One region of the Psychrosphaera sp. genome, then DNA from elsewhere that is predicted to be linked to it. Evidence: predicted binding sites of a transcription regulator. Region 1 holds the regulator's gene; each other region holds the start of a gene.
What was found. Region 1 encodes sigma-54, which starts transcription at its own class of promoters, with help from an activator protein. Its sites were predicted from a motif close to GTTGGCACGNNNNTNGNNT; they were not measured.
Positions count from the first base shown of each region.

Region 2: AC4E96_RS07285 (DUF3192 domain-containing protein) is a predicted target of sigma-54. The motif match lies at 1,814-1,832, and genes of this name have one in related genera.
Region 3: AC4E96_RS01610 (PEP-CTERM sorting domain-containing protein) is a predicted target of sigma-54. The motif match lies at 1,953-1,971, and genes of this name have one in related genera.
Region 4: AC4E96_RS07960 (LPP20 family lipoprotein) is a predicted target of sigma-54. The motif match lies at 1,806-1,824, and genes of this name have one in related genera.

Region 1 is NZ_CEYNSH010000008.1:26,400-29,585, forward strand. It holds gene lptA (lipopolysaccharide transport periplasmic protein LptA) at 1-182, shown strand, start outside; gene lptB (LPS export ABC transporter ATP-binding protein) at 182-907, shown strand; gene AC4E96_RS03885 (RNA polymerase factor sigma-54) at 957-2,471, shown strand; gene hpf (ribosome hibernation promoting factor) at 2,504-2,791, shown strand; gene ptsN (PTS IIA-like nitrogen regulatory protein PtsN) at 2,921-3,186, shown strand, end outside.
Region 2 is NZ_CEYNSH010000018.1:54,680-57,865, forward strand. It holds gene queF (NADPH-dependent 7-cyano-7-deazaguanine reductase QueF) at 1-643, opposite strand, end outside; gene syd (SecY-interacting protein) at 722-1,282, shown strand; gene AC4E96_RS07280 (hypothetical protein) at 1,283-1,654, opposite strand; gene AC4E96_RS07285 (DUF3192 domain-containing protein) at 1,910-2,287, shown strand; partial or broken gene AC4E96_RS07290 (TolB family protein) at 2,395-3,186, opposite strand, start outside.
Region 3 is NZ_CEYNSH010000003.1:60,357-63,542, forward strand. It holds gene AC4E96_RS01605 (LacI family DNA-binding transcriptional regulator) at 1-996, shown strand, start outside; gene AC4E96_RS01610 (PEP-CTERM sorting domain-containing protein) at 1,158-1,904, opposite strand; gene AC4E96_RS01615 (methyl-accepting chemotaxis protein) at 2,202-3,186, opposite strand, start outside.
Region 4 is NZ_CEYNSH010000021.1:17,759-20,944, reverse strand. It holds gene AC4E96_RS07965 (efflux RND transporter periplasmic adaptor subunit) at 1-952, opposite strand, end outside; gene AC4E96_RS07960 (LPP20 family lipoprotein) at 1,196-1,654, opposite strand; gene AC4E96_RS07955 (flagellar assembly protein T N-terminal domain-containing protein) at 1,939-3,132, shown strand.

The DNA of each region.
Region 1 (3,186 bases):
AACTTAAGGGGAGCGCCAAATATCGTCAGGGCGGCTCGTTCGTTGACAGTGCAAACGGTAACATTACTTTTGATTTAGTTCGCCAACGTGTAAAAGCAATAGGCGATACTGAAAACGGTGGCCGTGTCACCACAACTATTAAAATCAAGCCAAAATCAAAAGACGACTCAGAGAATAACTAATGACGAAATTGGTAGCACAGCATTTAGCCAAAGCCTACAAAAACAGACAAGTCGTTAAAGACGTAAGTCTATCTGTTGAAGCCGGTCAGGTTGTCGGTTTACTAGGGCCAAACGGCGCAGGTAAAACAACAACGTTTTATATGATTGTTGGCCTTGTGCCGAACGACAAAGGCTTGATACAGCTCGACGACATTGACCTGAGTCACGAACCGATGCACGTTCGAGCTCGCAAAGGAATTGGTTATTTACCACAAGAGTCGTCAATATTTAGAAAATTAACGGTTTCTGAAAACATCATGTCTGTGCTGCAAATGCGCAAGGACATAGACGCAAACCAGCAAGCAGACTTACTTGATGATTTAATTGCCGAATTTCACATCGACCACATCCGTGACAGTCAAGGAATGGCGCTGTCTGGTGGTGAACGTCGCCGAGTTGAAATCGCGCGTGCACTTGCCGCCGATCCGAAGATTATTTTACTCGACGAACCGTTTGCAGGCGTTGATCCAATTTCAGTCATCGACATCAAAAAGATCATCCAACAACTGACAGCAAAAGGCATCGGTGTATTAATCACTGACCACAATGTTCGAGAAACACTTGATGTCTGCGAAAAAGCCTATATCGTTAGTCATGGAGAGCTGATTGCTGAAGGTACGCCTGCTGAAGTACTAGAAAGTGAGATTGTTAAGCAAGTTTATCTTGGTGACCAGTTTAAACTTTGATAATTTATACAACAAGAAAGTTAATTAAGTCAGTAAGTTCCGGGAATAAATGAGACCAACACTACAACTCAAAATGGGTCAGCAGTTAACAATGACCCCACAGCTGCAACAAGCGATTCGTTTGCTGCAATTGTCGTCTTTGGAACTGCAACAAGAAATTCAAGAAGCGCTAGATAGCAACCCATTGCTCGAATCAGAAGATGACTCTAATTACGACAGCGCTCCGGAGTCATCAGACAATACAGACGACAACTTTCAAGCTGAATCGGCACAGGAGTCACTCAACGGGAGCAATGACGACGCAGGCGATGATATCGAGTGGACCAAAGACGAGATAAGTACCAACGAAGCACTCCAGGATCAGACGATAAGCGACGACCTGCCAACAGACTCTTCTTGGGACGATTACATGAGTGCTGCACCTGCTAGTTCTGGTCCAGCTTATGAAGGTGAAGATACGGTTTATCAAGGTGAGACCACCACTAATATCCAAGATCACCTGCGCTGGCAGTTAAACCTCTCACCATTTTCCGATGATGACCTTGCTATTGCGACAGCAATCATCGACGCCATTGATGAAAAAGGATTTTTAACCGTATCTGCAGAAGATATTGTCGAAGCAGTTGATATTGAAGACGTCGAAATCGAAGAAGTCGAAGCCGTTTTAAAACGTGTACAGAATTTTGACCCTATCGGTGTTGCCTGTCGTGGGCTGCAAGAGTGTATGGTTGTTCAATTAAAACAATACAGCGATGATACACCGTGGAAACAAGAAGCCATTGACCTTATTCAAGAACACATCGACTTATTGGCCAACCGCGACTATCGCACCATCATTCGCAAGACAAAACTAAAAGAAAACGACTTAAAAGAAACCTTAGAACTTATCCAACAACTCAATCCAAATCCGGCTAGCATTGTCATCAAAGATGAAATTGATTATGTAATTCCGGACGTTAGCGTCGTTAAGAAAAAAGGTCGTTGGATTGTTGAGCTAAATTCCAATTCTATGCCTAAAATTAAAGTGAACGAACAATATGCTTCGTTGTCTAAAACGGCAAAGAACAATTCCGATGCACAATTTGTTCGTTCTCATTTACAAGAAGCTAAGTGGTTTATCAAAAGTTTGGAAAGTAGAAACGACACCTTGTTAAAAGTATCTAATTGCATTGTGCAACAACAACAAGCATTTTTCGAGTATGGGCCAGAAGCAATGAAGCCTATGGTACTCAACGACGTGGCAGAAATGGTTGATATGCATGAGTCCACGATCTCTCGTGTGACCACGCAAAAGTACATGCACACTCCTAGAGGAATATTTGAACTCAAATACTTCTTCTCAAGTCACGTAAGTACCGAAAACGGTGGTGAGTGTTCCTCAACCGCTATCCGTGCATTAATTAAAAAATTAGTCGCCGCTGAAAACCAAGCAAAACCGCTCAGTGACAGTAAAATTGCTGATATTCTGGCCGAACAGGGCATCCAAGTAGCCAGAAGAACTATCGCAAAATACCGGGAATCGTTAAACATTCCCCCTTCAAACCAAAGAAAACGATTAGTGTAGTTTCACTATTCAATCAAAAGAAGGAAGAGCATATGCAAATTAACCTAACTTGTCGTCATGTCGATGCAACAGAGTCCCTAAAAGATTATGTTGATACGAAATTTGCAAAACTAGAACGTCATTTTGATCATATTAATAACGTCCATGTGATTTTAGACGTAGAAAAGCTAATTCAACGCGCAGAAGCGACCATGCATGTTAATGGAGGTGAGCTTTTTGCAACCTCAGAGCACAGTGACATGTATGCAGCGATTGATTCTTTAATTGATAAACTAGACCGACAGGTCAAAAAACATAAAGAGAAGTTAACTCGTCATTAGAGGACCATTGAGCTGGCGCACATCGCCAGCTCTCGGCAATCGACCCGAGTATATTTAGGAGCGCTATGGACTGCACTCCTTAACCCATCTTTTGAAGTAAAATCAAAAGAACGAAGCAGTATTAAAGCCATGAAATTAAAAGTACTCTTGCAACCAGAATGCACCAAAGTGCTTTCCGATTGCCAAAGCAAAAAGAAAATTCTCGAGCACATTGCTGAGATAGCAAGTAGTCAATCTCCAGAACTGAATTGTACCGAAGTACTGTCCAGCCTTCTGAATCGTGAAAAGCTTGGAAGTACAGGAATAGGGAATGGAGTGGCGATTCCTCACGGTAAAATCAAAGCCGACGGCTCTCCAGTGGCAGTTTTGTTAGTTAGTCACCCAGCTGTTAAGTA
Region 2 (3,186 bases), on a different contig from region 1:
GTAACGATTCGTGATCGATTGCCTTACCTTCATATTCAATAACAACACTGGCCCAGTCTGGCTGATTAGTGATTAAGCAGTTCGACTTTAACAAATGACTGTTAAGAGTCTCTGTTGTTACTTTTCCGTCATCAATTGACTTTAATAAAGACGCGTCAAAGTCGTAGTGATCAACGTCGATATCGATATCGTCAATATTTGTTCCAGGTAAAGAGGTTACTTGAAAGTGTTCGACTTCAGTTACTTTAAATAAGTCGACGGTAACAGTTTCTCCTGCACATTCGCTCAAGTCAGTGGTCATGGCATGAGATACTTCTTGCCAGTCGTTAAATCGCGTTTGGTTGAAGCTGTTTAAGTATAACTTAAACGATTTGCTTTCAACCAAATTAGGGCTAGTAACAGGAATACGAAATTCGGCGATAGCCACGACAGGCTTTCCTTTGGCGTTGAGCCAACTTACTTCATAACCTGTCCATAAGTCAGTCCCCTTAAACGGGAGTGTCTCGCCTAAATTTAAATCATCGCGGTTTAGGCTACGAGGCACCGCTTGTAGTAATTCGGGTTGATATTGTGTGGCGTACTCAGTGGTTTTTCCTAAGGTTAGGTTGTCGAGTGCACCAGAGTCGTTATAATTTGCAGTCATTCTTGAGATTCTTTATTTAGATTCTTACTAACTAATTGCCGTATATTGTAATTGGCAACGATTAAAAGTGAAACGTTAATGTCGAAAAACACTGATTTACATGCCGCTTGGACTCAATTTATTAATAGCTGGTTAGAAACCGCAGAAAAAACGGGTTATCCAAAAATTGAACCTGACTCAGACTGGCCTTCACCGTGCGAATTTGAGGTGGCCGGAAAAGTATACTGGAAGCCAGTGTTGATAAACGAACACAGCGATAAAACGTTTGCTTTTGATAACGTAGAAGAGGCGCTAGGGGTTCAATTAAATAAAGAATATACCGAATATTTTTCTATGTACTTTGCTGATGGTGTCAATGCTATTCACGACAAAGGACCGTTTCAGTTTTTGCAGGCATGGTCAGAAGACGACTTTGACCGCTTACAACAAAATTTAATTGGTCATTTATTGATGAAAGATAAATTAAAACAATCACCAACACTGTTCTTTGCGGTCACTGACGAAGACGATCTTAATTTAGTCGTCGACAATGAAACAGGTAATGTCTGTTTAGAGTATGTCGGTAAAGAACCTCACGAAGTGATTGCCAACAGCCTAAGTGAATTTATTCGCTCAGCCAAGCCGGCAGAGGCTCAATAATCAATCTTCTTTAAGAAAACTGTGAAGCACCTTCAGCTCTTCTCTAATCGATTTGAGCTCGGCTTTGACGTCGCTGAGCTCAGCTTTCAACGCTTTTGTTTCTGTTTTTAATTGGGTGACTTCTTCCATTAAGGTTTGCGTATCTGAGTCGGCTAGCGGTGTTTTAAGGGCTTTGCTGCAGGTATCACTAGACGCGTGTTCATCCAAACGCGTTTTAGCTTCAGCAGGCATGCTTTGATACTGCTTAATACCACTGACAATGACTGGCAGTATTTTAGGTCCTTGCATGCGGGCTTTCACTAGTGCCACGCTGGGTGTTTTACCCTCTAGTTCGAGTGTTCTACAAATGATTAAAATCTCATTTGTGTTCATCGCGGATACTCCAATTATCTGAATTTCTTTATAATTTCCAAACTGTCTCAGTGGTTATATTGACTAAGGTGTTAGCGAATTTTACTAATTGATTAGTCTCAACCGCTAATGAATGAATAACAATGTTTTTAAATCTCTTTAAAAATCAATGGTTTAAAAGTTGGAACTATATTTGTATAGTACAAGGCAGTTCAGTATTTTACTGATAATAACAAATACCCTGTACGAAAACATGGAATTAAAAGGAAACTAACAATGAAATCAACTTTAAAAGCTGCTCTATTAATTATCCCACTATCTTTTTCTCTAACGGGCTGCATCATCGTCAACAGCGATGAAGTTGATCCTGATAACTGGTCTTCATCAAGCGACTGGAAAAAAGAGCAACGAATCAATAAAGAAAAGATTGCCACACTTGAACTAGGTGATAGCTATAACAGTGTTAAAAATACGATGGGCACACCTGACTTAAACGAAGCGTTTGAAGACAATGGTGAAACGGTTCAAGTATTGTTTTATCGCACAAAGCACGTGCATTCTGACAGCCAAACGACAAAAGATGAGTGTACGCCATTAATCTTCAAAAACGGCAAGTTAGTAGGCTTTGGTCACAAAGCTTATAACAAGCTATAAAACGCAAGAAAACTCCTAATTTAGCTGAAGGGCAGGCCTTTTCCCAAGATTACGCCCAACTTAAAATAAAAAGCTTTCGTATTTCGCTACGAAAGCTTTTTTTTGGGTTAATTATTGGCTGGAATCGCACTGACCTCTTGCCACTGCGTTCGCTTAACTTGTGTGTTGTGATCGATTGCGGTGGTCGCGGCAATCTTTGTGTCATCAGCACTGACTGAGATTCCCGATAACTTCATTGGTACTTCAATTTCCGTCATCTCACTATCATTTAAATTAATACGATATACAGTATTGGTTGATGAAAAATACACATAGAAATGTTCATTAGTGATACTCATCATATTTTGATAAATATTTAAGCTTATCGGCAGTTCGATAGTGAGTGGCTTAGTTACTCCTACTAATGAGTTGAATGAAGTGTAATAGACATGGCCATCAGGCGCGGTTAATAACTGGCGAGGCTCTTTTGACTCAATTTTTTCGTACGTACCAGTGATTAAATCGTATTGCCAAAGCTGAACTCGTTTTTCAACCGTAATTACAGCGAATAATTTCCTGTTATCTGGACCGATCACAGCGTTGTTTACGAAGTGATCTGACGGAAATTCAACTTTTCGTTTTTCGCCTGTGTAACGGTCCATCAAATATACGTTTTCCTGGTAGTGAATAACATACAGTGAGCCATCCCTAGAAGCGGTTGGTGGATAGATTATTTTACTGTCAGCTTCACTAATGCTAGTCAACCGTCTTAATTGGTCTTTGAAAAACCAGTACTGATAAGCACCACTTCTATTGGATACAAATATAAGGCCGTCGTTGGTAAATCTTGGGAATTGATTGACTCCATCTGCCTCAAACACATCGTCTTCTAGGACGTTAAATGCCATATCAAAAACTTT
Region 3 (3,186 bases), on a different contig from region 1:
TATCGCGCAGGCGTTTCGCAGTCAACGGTGTCAAGAGCATTGCGTAATAGTCCTCTTGTCAGCGAAAAAACACGTGAAAAAATTCAACAAATCGCCAAAGAGCTCAACTACACGGTAGATAAAAACGCCAGTAGTCTTCGCTCTCAAACCAGTACCACATTGGCGCTTTTGTTATTCGAAGACCCTATGAGTGATGACTCGCTCGTCAATCCTTTTTTCTTATCCATGCTTGGCAGTATTACTCGTGAGTGCGGCAAATTAGGTTATGACCTGCTTGTCTCATTTCAAGAGTTAGATGCTGATTGGCACTCTGTTTTTAAAGACAGTAATAAGGCCGACGGTTTGATTTTGCTAGGTTATGGCGATTACCTAGATTATGAAAGTAAACTGCGAGAGCTGGTCAAACACGGTACCCCATTTGTCCGTTGGGGCGCGGCAACAACTAGCTTTGAAACGTGCTCGATCGGATGTGATAACTTTCACGGTGGGCAACAAATTACTCAACACCTAATTGACAACGGCCGCAAGCACTTTGGTTTTGTGGGTTCTGTTCACGATGGAGCCCCAGAATTTAGAGCCCGTTATGAAGGACATAGTGAGGCACTGATTAAGGCCGGTTTACTAGTAGATGAACAATTACAAAAGGATGCGGCAAATACGGAAGAAGACGGTTATCATGCCACTGTCGCGTTGCTAGATGAAGGTAAGCCTCTCGATGCCATTGTTGTCGCCAGTGACTTGATTGCGACAGGTGTATTAAAAGCGCTTGAAGAGCGTAATGTGACGGTGCCAAATGATTGCGCAGTCGTGGGTTTTGATGATGTGCCAATTGCTCGTTATACCAAGCCTGCATTGACTACGTGTCGACAAGATTCTACGGCGGCAGGCGTATTACTTGTAGATAAGCTTGTAGAGCTCATTAAGGGCGAACCAGTAACCAATTCATTTATGAAAACAAAACTCGTCGTGCGCGAGTCTTGTGGGGCTAAATCATAACGTCTTATTTCTATATCTAAGCCATATTTGAAATGCCAAAAGTGAATTTCAAAGCGGCAACGGAAAGACGATACGTATAAGCTATAGCGAACACATAAAAAAGCCAGCATCATTATGATGCTGGCTTTTTGTTTGCTTTGATACTTTCTAAGTAAATCCATTTATACTTTTTTTCGCTTAATTGTAAGGCTAAGCAAGCCTAAACTTAAAATTGCTAGAGATGTGGGCTCTGGAACTTGTGACGGGTTATCTACAACTACAGCACCACCAACATCAAAAGTTGAATATTTAATAGTCCCCCCGGCATACAGAAAATCACCACTTGCAGTGAAATCGATTTTTACGGTATTAAAAACTGCGCTGTCATCAATCAGTCCGATGAAGACCCCTTTGCCTTGAGTTCCACCACTGTTTACATGCGACGAATTATTTGGGTCGTAATTGGGGTTATCTGATGCTTGCGTCATGGTACCAATGTCTACCCAGGCACCATTATCAAAAGATGCTCTGACCGTTGACGGATAGCAACAGGTGCCCCAATCTCCTAATTCAAAGCCAAATGCATTAATTGAATCTGTAAAAGTAAAGGTAATTATATCATTTGTTCCAGAAGAGCCAGTGGTATTAATTGCAGCCCCAGTCATAGCATACCCTGCGTTTGGGTTTGTCCATGAGCTTCCTGAGGCCGTACCGATAGTAAAGTCACCAAACCCCCAACTGTTACCAGACCCTTGAGCAGTCAGCGTATAACTGCTATCCGATTGCACAGATGAAGCTGCAATTGTTGCGTCATAGTGGCTTTGCCCGCCACTTACGGTGTCGTAGAACGTAATTAAACTTGCATTAGCTACTCCGCTAATAGTTAAAGCTGCCGTAATTATTACACTTTTTAAGAGCTTACTCTTCATTTCAACATCCCTTTAGAATTTTAAATTTAACCAGGTACAGGGAGGTTTAAGCAAGGATCGGGCCAGCGGGCTGGCTAATTAATTTCCTTTTAAATCAATGTTTTATTTTGTTTGTGTTGCTAGAAATCCAAATCGTGTAAAATATTCTGACAACTTGTTATTTAAAATCACTGGAGTGTCTTTTGTTGGTTAGCTTAAATGCTCTCTGTACTTGACCATAAAAAAGCCAGCATCATTATGATGCTGGCTTTTTGTTTGCTTTGAGGCCCATCGACTTATCGATGGGCGAGGGCAGGATTACAGTCGGAACTGCTCTACAGACTGGCGTAGTTCTTCTGCTAAGCGCGCCACTTCTTGTGACGATAGATCCGTCTGAGAAGCACCTGAAGCGGTTTGTTCAGCAATGGCAACGATAGACTCTAGTCGTTCACTGATTTCATTACTGACTTCGTTCTGCTCTTTTGCTGCTGACACGATTTGTTCACTCATGTCATTAGCTTGGTGTACTGAATCAGTAATGCTGTTTAATGCTAAGGTCGCTTGCTCTGTTTGCTCAACACACACATCCGCTTGGGTCTTAGAGTGGTTCATTACACTAACCGCAGACTTTGAACCGCGTTGCAATTGCTCAATCATGCTCTGAATTTCTTCAGTCGACTCTTGTGTTTTACTTGCAAGTGAACGAACTTCATCGGCTACTACGGCAAAACCACGACCTTGTTCACCCGCACGTGCGGCTTCAATCGCTGCGTTAAGTGCTAACAAGTTAGTTTGTTCTGCGATACCGCGAATAACATCCAAAATACCACCGATAGCGGCACTGTGTTCGTTAACTTCGTGGATAACACCAGAAGCTTGTTCAATTTCACTCGCTAGCTGGATAATTGTTTGCTTATTGTTATCTGAGATTCCTTTAACGCGTTCAGCATCTTGGTCAGCTTGTTTAATGTCACTCAATGCTTCATTTGCACGGTCCATTACTGAGTAAGATGTGCTGGCCATTTCTGTGGTGGCAGTTGCAGCTTGTTCTACTTGAGAGCGTTGCTCGTTGATGGCAACCGTTGACTCTTTAACGACCATTGATGTTTCTTCAGATGCAGTCGCTAATTGATTTGAACGACTTACAATACCGTGAATCAACTCACGAAGGCTTTCAATTAGCATGTTGCAATTTTTCGCTAATTCACCGAATTCGTCTTTACTTGAGTCGTCTAGCTTCACGGTGAGATCACCGGTTGCAACAACGTTTAAGACTTCATTGACCGCCGCAAGTGGACGTTTA
Region 4 (3,186 bases), on a different contig from region 1:
AGACTTCGGCTAAACCAGGTTTGCGTTTACCAATCTCAATTTTAGTGCGAGACACCGAATTGTCGCTGTTCAACACATATACAAAGTGCTCGTTATTTACTGGCACAATTGCTGATTCTGGAATAACTAAAGCTTTGTTACTTTCAAACACAATAGCGAGTTGAAGTAGCATACCTGGTCTTAACGCATTTAATTTGTTATCAAATAATGCTCTTACAGTGAACGCACGAGATGTTTGGTCGATACGAGAACCAATCGCGTCGACCTGACCGATAAATGGTTGTTTGAAAGCAATATGGTTGGCTCTAACGGTTTGACCTACTGCAACTTGAGTTAGGTATTTTTCTGGTAGCTGGAATTCAACTTTGATTTTACTGATGTCATCTAACGTTGTGATCACCGTATTCGAGGTAACGAGCTGCCCTGGACTGATTTGTCTCAATCCCAATAACCCAGAAAATGGCGCTTTAATGAACTTCTCTTGAAGGTTAGCCGTCGCGACGTTTCGTCTGGCAACCGTTGCATCAATTAAACTTTGCTGTTGTTCAAGTGCACTTTTTGCTGTGGCACTTTGCTTCTCTAAGTCTTTAAGGCGATTAAGCTGACGACGTTGTTCTTTGAGTGTAGCATCGAGTTCGGCAATAAGCGCTTGTTCTTGATCATGGCGAAGGGTCACCAACAAATCGCCTTTTTTGACACGTTCACCATCATCAAAATGTACATCAATGACGCGAACGGTTTGCTCTGCTTTTAATTCAATTGATTCATTTGCTTGTGCGTTACCTAATGCTGCTACTTCGTCATTGAAGGTTTCGCGACTAACGGTTTTCACTTCGACGAGTGGCGCCCCACCAAAGCGGCCTCCGCGTTGTTGTGTCTCTTCTGGCCAAAATACAAAAGCCAACATGCCGGCTAATAACACGACAATCCATAACACTGGATTCTTTAACATTTAGATTCATCCCATCAACTGTTATCGTCTCAATGACTTCACCATCATTAAAACAGAGTATTTAAAAGTAGCTAACAAATGCAAAAAGCATTGTTACCTATAATAGTTGAATGATACGTAGTTAACCTATTGTTAGACCATGCGGTTTGGCTTGATTTCCTTTGCACTTATCTTGTTGTTTATGACTTCTTTACAGAACTTTACGTAAGCTGTGAATTCTTTACATCAATTATGTGTTAGCAATTAATAATACTCGACTTTTTTGATTTTTCTTGGACGACTATTAATCATGTAAAGGTCGTAAACCAATCGCATGTCTAATTCTAATTCAGTCGCATATGTGTCACCCACAGGGTAACTTTTTACTACTCGAGCCCCTCGAATGACCCCCTCAACACGCGCTTTCATTTTGTCATCTGACGCGACTAAGTTTTGAACGTTTGACTGACCTTTAATCTGATAACCATAGACCTGTTCAGCTAGCTCACGGTAAGCGTCTAACTTTGAGGCACGCATCGCCATTATTTGCTTAATCTCACTATTAGCACTGGTTTGAGCTGAAATTGGCGCATAGCCTATGGCACGAATAATAGGAAATTGCTCTGGCTTTTCATATTCCCAGATCACGTGTTTATCTAACAGTGATGTACAGCCACTGATGAGTAACGCAAATAAAAATACAAACCCTGATTTAAACTTCATAACCTTTACCTTGTAGCAATATGTGACGAGTCTATTGTGGCAAAAATAAATAATAGATTTGCCGCTGATTTATGAGCAAATGCATCAGTTATTGCCATTACCGGACGAAGATCGGCAATAAACACAAATATAACCTCTTAGTTCTGATTGAATACAATATTTAGGCCAACTATCCCTTTTAACTCATTTGGCCTAGATATTGCTTTACCTAAGGTAAAACAAGCAGTGATTGTTCTGATAGTACTACTAAGTGCTAATATTTTGACGGTTAAGAGACTTCGGTGATGAAAACAAGATTGATAGTAACTTACATAACGGCATTGTCTTTAGTTCTGTTCAGTGAATTGTGCTTTGCTGATTGGTACGAAGCAACGGGACAAGCCAAAGTCCGTCATGGAGATGTAAAAAGCGCGAAAAGCCGAGCAGCCCAGGATGCGGTTAAACAAGCCATGTTATTTGCAGGAGCAAACGTAGCCAGTATTCAACAAATCTCAGAAGGTTTGTTAGTCGATGATACATTACAGGTTCATGCTAACGGCGCCATCAATCGTATAGAAGTCGTAGAAGAACACCAACGCGGAGATTTGATTTCTGTCACTATTCGAGCAGACATTTTTCCTGAAGAGCGCGCTTGTTACGCCTCTGAATTCGGAAAAAAGGTCGCCATCACTCAGTTCCCAATTCAACACTGGGAACAAGCCAAAATAGGCTCTATTTACCAGCTTGAAAAAGCGATTCCGAAAAAGATTGTGCAACTGTTTCAGTCAGGTGCAAATACCGTTTACCCGGTTCCTTGGTTTAATAAGAAGCTCAACGTCAATATCGACTTTGAGCAACAAGGCCAAGTTAGATATCAATTGATCAACGCGGTTGCAGAACAAGCGAATACTCAGTTCGTCATGTTTGGTCGTATTAGTGACTTATCCTTTGGCGAGCAAACCAATGACTTTGCTTTTTGGCAAGATGATCAATTTGAACGCTATTTTACAATGGATGTCATTATTGCCAATGCATTGACACACGAAGTCCTGTATCAAAATAAATTTCATGCTTCAGCCGATTGGGAGTTTGACCAACGAGTTCCAGTCCAGGTTAATAGCAGAAAGTTTTGGAACTCTGAGTATGGAACTAGTATCGATCGACTATTGGCAACAATGCGTGACGACATTTTATCTGAGCTAAGTTGCCAACAATTGCAAAGTAAAATACTAGCGGTTAACAACGGTAACCAAATTCAAATCAATATTGGTCGCGGCCAAGGTGTGTTTGTTGGCCAAGAGTACCGTGTCAGCTACCGTGCTGATGTTATTGATGATAGCGGAAACTTACTGACTAATTTTGTGATTAGTCCATACAGAGTAAAAATCACTCAAGTATATGAGAACTCCGCAATTGCCGAATCGTTAGATGCTGACTTCATGAGCAATGTTCAAAATAATGATGTGATTGAATTAAAAGACTGGGCCTCAGAGTGGTAGGGCTTTTCAGCTTACCTATAAAAGGGTAATGAACGGAAAATGAACGGATAGGCG